Regions from separate parts of the Caulobacter sp. CCG-8 genome, predicted to be linked through region 1. Evidence: predicted binding sites of a transcription regulator. Region 1 holds the regulator's gene; the other holds the start of a gene.
What was found. Region 1 encodes LexA, which represses DNA repair genes until DNA is damaged. Its sites were predicted from a motif close to ATGTTCNCNANNTGTTCT; they were not measured.

Region 1 (2,452 bases):
CGTCTGCTGGCGGATCGTCCCTTCGTCGGCGGCGAGACCCTGTCCCTGGCCGACATCGCCATCGGGACCCATCTCTATCGATATTTCGAGCTGGAGATCGACCGGCCGGACCTTCCGCGCCTGGCGGCCTGGTTCGAGCGGCTGAAGGCGCGGGCGGCCTATCGCGAGCACGTGATGGTCCCGTTCGGGGACCTGAAGGGGCGGTTGGCGTTCTGAGCCTTGTGGGCGAACGACGGAGGCGATCATGGAACGACAGGGCGGCTGCGCCTGCGGGGCGGTGCGCTATGTGGCCAGCGGCGGACCGCTGCGGGTGGGCCTGTGCCACTGCCTGACCTGCCGCAAGCGCCACGGCGCGCCCTGCAACGCCTTCGCGGCCTTTCGCGCCGACAAGGTGCGGATCGAGGGACGGACCCAGGTCTGGGCCGGCGCCGAGCACGGCCTGCTGCACGGCTGCCCGATCTGCGGTTCGCCCCTGTTCTGGACGGCGACCGACCAGGACGACGACGAGATCGAGATCCACCTGGGCGGGCTGGACGAGGTCGGCCAGTTCACGCCGCAGTACGAGGTCTGGGTCAAGCGCCGCGAGCCGTGGATGGCGCCGCTGAACGTGCCGCAATATGTCGAGAACCGGCCGGCGGGGATGCCGACCTGAGGGGCTATTCGAAACGCACGCTGAAGCTGCTGTAGCTGCGGGACGTGAAGCGGATCGTCAGATGCAGCGTGCGTCCCTCGATCGATTCGCCCGACTTGACCCTGGCGGCGACCCTTGAGGCGTCCAGCAGCTTCGCCGCGGCCTGGTCGAAACCGTAGCCGCTGGTCCGTGGCGAACCGAGGAAGCAGTCTTCCAACGCGCCCTTCCGGCCGATCGTGCAGGTCGTTTCCACGACATCGGACACGCCCATGCGCTGGGCGTAGTCGGGATAGTACTGATCAGCCCGGAACTTGCCTGTGTTGATCTTCACATCCTGCGCGCCGAGCGGGGCCTGGGGTGAAGCCGAGGCGGTCGAATCGGCGACGGCCGGAGTCGCCTGCAGGGCCAGGATGAACGGTAAGATCAAGGCGTGTTCCTTGAGGTGACGTCGTCCTTGGGTAGCTTGAGCATGGATCGCCGTCCACCACGCTCCCGCAATCTGGAACCCAAAACAAAAAAGCGCTGAGTCCGGTCAGCCAGACTCAGCGCCTTCGATCTTGGTCCCGGCGTTCGCCGGGATGAGCGGACCAGAAACCTAGTGATAGCGCCGGATCAGGCCCACCAGCTTGCCCTGCACCTCGACCTGGTCCGGGCCGAAGATGCGGGTCTCGTACTTGGGGTTGGCCGCTTCCAGGGCGATCGAGCCGCCCTTCTTGCGCAGGCGCTTGAGGGTGGCTTCCTCGCCGACCAGGGCCACGACGATCTCGCCGCTGTTGGCCGTGTCGCCCTTCTTGATGATCACATAGTCGCCGTCGAGGATGCCGGCCTCGATCATCGAGTCGCCCTGGACTTCCAGCACGTAGTGCTCGCCGCCGCCCAGCATGGTCTCGGGCACCGGCAGGCGCTCGCGTTCGTGCTGGATGGCGTCGATCGGGGTGCCGGCGGCGATGCGGCCCAGGATCGGCAGCTCGCGGGTGTTGTCGGCGGCGATCGGCGCGGCCGGGATCGACGGGGCCTGCCCGCCGCCCTCGACCACCTGCGGCTTGAAGGCGCCCCGTCCCTTGGGCGGGGAGGCCGTCGTCGCCTGCTGAGGCAGCTTGACCACTTCCAGCGCCCGGGCCCGGTGGGCCAGGCGGCGGATGAAACCGCGTTCCTCGAGCGCGGTGATCAGGCGGTGGATGCCGGACTTGGACGCCAGGTCCAGCGCCTCCTTCATCTCGTCGAAGGAGGGGGAGACGCCGGTCTCCTTGATCCGTTCGTGGATGAACATCAGCAGCTCGTGCTGCTTGCGCGTAAGCATGTCCGGCCTCGCCAGTCGTCGCGGAACAAACCGCAAACCTCTACGAATGTTCTCTAGGTGTTCTTCGTTGATGTCAAGTTAACGGTGTTCGCCGGAACGGCGGGCGAAAACGCTAGGAAATACAGGCCCCGATCCGGGATCTTGGTGACGCTCGACGGCGGTCCGGCCGAATCGAGGCCTGCCCGGCTTGACGGCCGGCCGCCCGAGGCGGAGCCTCCTGAACAACGATAAGTCACGGGAGGACGCGACCCATGGCCGAGCGCGCCTACGACCTGGTCCTGCGCGGCGGGACGGTGCTGGACGGGATCGGCGGCCCGGGCTTCGTCGCCGACGTGGCGGTCAGGGACGGCCTGATCGCCGCGATCGGGCCGGGCCTGGCGTCGGGCCGCGAGGAGATCGATGCGCGCGGCCGCCTGGTCACCCCGGGCTTCGTCGACATCCACACCCACTACGACGGCCAGGCCACCTGGGACACGTCGATGACGCCCAGCGCCGGGCATGGGGTCACCACCGTGGTGATG
Region 2 (2,452 bases), on a different contig from region 1:
CCGCGCCCGTCCTCAGGTCGACCACCGGCTGGTAGGCCAGGGTGAAGCGGCGCTGGCTGACCGCCAGGCCCAAGGCGCCGGCGCGCGACAGGGTGCGCTTGACCGAACGGTTCATCGCCTCGGACAGGCTGAGCGGCGGCGCGTCCTTCAGGCCCTCGCGCAGGAAGTCGTCGAGGGCGTAGCGCAGGGCCTTGAGGCTACGGGCCGGGGCCGAGCCGCCGTCCACCGGCGCCACGTGGGCCTGGGCCTGGACGGACGTGACGCGGCTCAGGCGCTGGGCCATGTCGTCGGGATGGTCGGGCTTGGCCCGCATCAGGGCGAAGCGGTCGGGCGACAGGCGGGTGGCCATGGCGCCGGCGTGCGACTCGGCGCGCACGGCGCCGGCCAGCTTCAGGTCCAGGGCGCGGGCCTCGGGCTGGGACAGCTGCTGGCGCACGGCGTCCAGGCCCAGGAAGTCGACCATAGCCAGCTCCAGCTCCAGGCCGGTGACGCGCGCCGCCTCGAACAGGCCGCGGGCGATGTCCTCGAAGGCCTCGCGGCCGCGCAGGCCTTCCTCGTCCAGCTGGCCGGACGGGGCGGGGGCCGGGGTGACCGAGACCGAGATCCGGCCGCCGTTGTCGGGCAGGGCGCGCAGGACCAGGGTCACGTGGCGCGCCGCGCCGCCGGCCATGCGGACGGTGATCGGGCCATGTCGCTGGCCGTCGTCCGTGGCGCTGGTCGCCGCGTCGATCAGGGGGCGGTCGGCGGCGGTGAACAGGTCGCGCCAGGCGCGTCCGGTCAGGGTCCGTTCGTCCTGGCCCATGATCCGCTGGGCCGCGCCGAGCGCCAGGCTCACGCGGCCGTTCTCGACTTCCAGAAGCAGGTCGGCGCTGGCGAAGGCCAGGCCCAGAAGGCGGCGCGGATCGATCGACAAGACTTTAGGTCCCCCGGAAGGGGGGCAGCATCGCGGGGCGTCGTTAAGGCCGGGTTGAGCCGGGGCTTTTTCAGTCGCTTTCAGCGTCGGTCCGGGGCGCGAGGAATTGTCGCACGCGCCGCCCTCGAAGCGACCGGTTCTGACGTACCCTGCCTCTAGAGTAAGAACATGTTGCGAACATGGAACAAAACATGTACGCATTAATCATTCCACAGGCGGGTGGGCGCGGCGGTCGCGAACCTCCGATCCGACTGTCGGAATCATGGAATAAGGGCGGATATCTCCAATGAGCAATCAGGCGGCTTTGAAACTCGTGGGCAAAGAAGACGGCGACAAACAACGCGCCCTCGAGGCGGCTCTGGCCCAGATCGATCGCGCGTTCGGCAAGGGCTCGGTGATGAAGCTGGGCGAGAAGGGCAAGGTCGAGATGGAGGCCATCTCCACCGGCTCGCTCGGCCTGGACATCGCCCTGGGCATCGGCGGCCTGCCGAAGGGGCGGGTGATCGAGATCTACGGGCCGGAAAGCTCGGGCAAGACCACCCTGGCCCTGCACGTGGTGGCCGAATGCCAGAAGGCTGGCGGCACCGCCGCCTTCGTCGACGCCGAGCACGCCCTGGACCCGGGCTACGCCCACAAGCTGGGCGTCAATCTCGACAACCTGCTGGTGGCCCAGCCCGACAACGGCGAACAGGCCCTGGAGATCACCGACACCCTGGTGCGTTCGGGCGCCGTCGACATCGTGATCGTCGACTCGGTCGCGGCCCTGACGCCGAAGGCCGAAATCGAAGGCGAGATGGGCGACAGCCTGCCGGGCCTGCAAGCGCGCCTGATGAGCCAGGCCCTGCGCAAGCTGACCGCCTCGATCAACAAGGCCAACACCATCGTCATCTTCATCAACCAGATCCGTCACAAGATCGGGGTGATGTACGGCAGCCCGGAAACCACCACGGGCGGCAACGCCCTGAAGTTCTACGCCTCGGTCCGCCTGGACATCCGCCGCACCGGTTCGATCAAGAACCGCGACGAGATCGTCGGCAACAACGTCCGGGTCAAGGTGGTCAAGAACAAGGTGGCCCCGCCGTTCCGCGAGGTCGAGTTCGACATCATGTACGGCGAGGGCATTTCCAAGCTGGGCGAGATCATCGACCTGGGCGTCAAGGCCGGGATCATCGACAAGGCCGGCTCCTGGTTCTCCTACAACAGCCAGCGCATCGGCCAGGGCCGCGACAACGTCCGCGAGTTCCTGAAGGCCAACAAGGACCTGTCGGCCGAGATCGAGGCCGCGGTCCGTCAGTCGTCGCGGAAGATCGAGGAAGAGTTGCTGGTCGGCGGTCCCGAGGACGACGACGCAGAGGAATAGGATTTTCGGGCGGCGGCTCCCCCATGGGCCGCCGACCGGAAGCTTCGCGGCCGCCGCCCACAGCGGGCGACCCCGCCTTATAGCCCGCCGTGAACACCGCCACGGCCGGCCGCGACCCGGGCGCCTGGACCCCATGCCAGGCGCCCGATTTCGTTTGATCCTCCCCCTCCAGGGGAGGT

Region 2: the regulator LexA is predicted to act here: its motif matches at 1,077-1,094, upstream of recA (recombinase RecA).

Annotation. Positions count from the first base shown of each region.
Region 1 is NZ_JBBEUD010000002.1:114,264-116,715, forward strand. It holds gene WAE60_RS02065 (glutathione S-transferase family protein) at 1-216, shown strand, start outside; gene WAE60_RS02070 (GFA family protein) at 245-652, shown strand; gene WAE60_RS02075 (energy transducer TonB) at 657-1,058, opposite strand; gene lexA (transcriptional repressor LexA) at 1,227-1,931, opposite strand; partial or broken gene WAE60_RS02085 (amidohydrolase family protein) at 2,183-2,452, shown strand, end outside.
Region 2 is NZ_JBBEUD010000022.1:19,625-22,076, reverse strand. It holds gene WAE60_RS19330 (EAL domain-containing protein) at 1-913, opposite strand, end outside; gene recA (recombinase RecA) at 1,200-2,273, shown strand.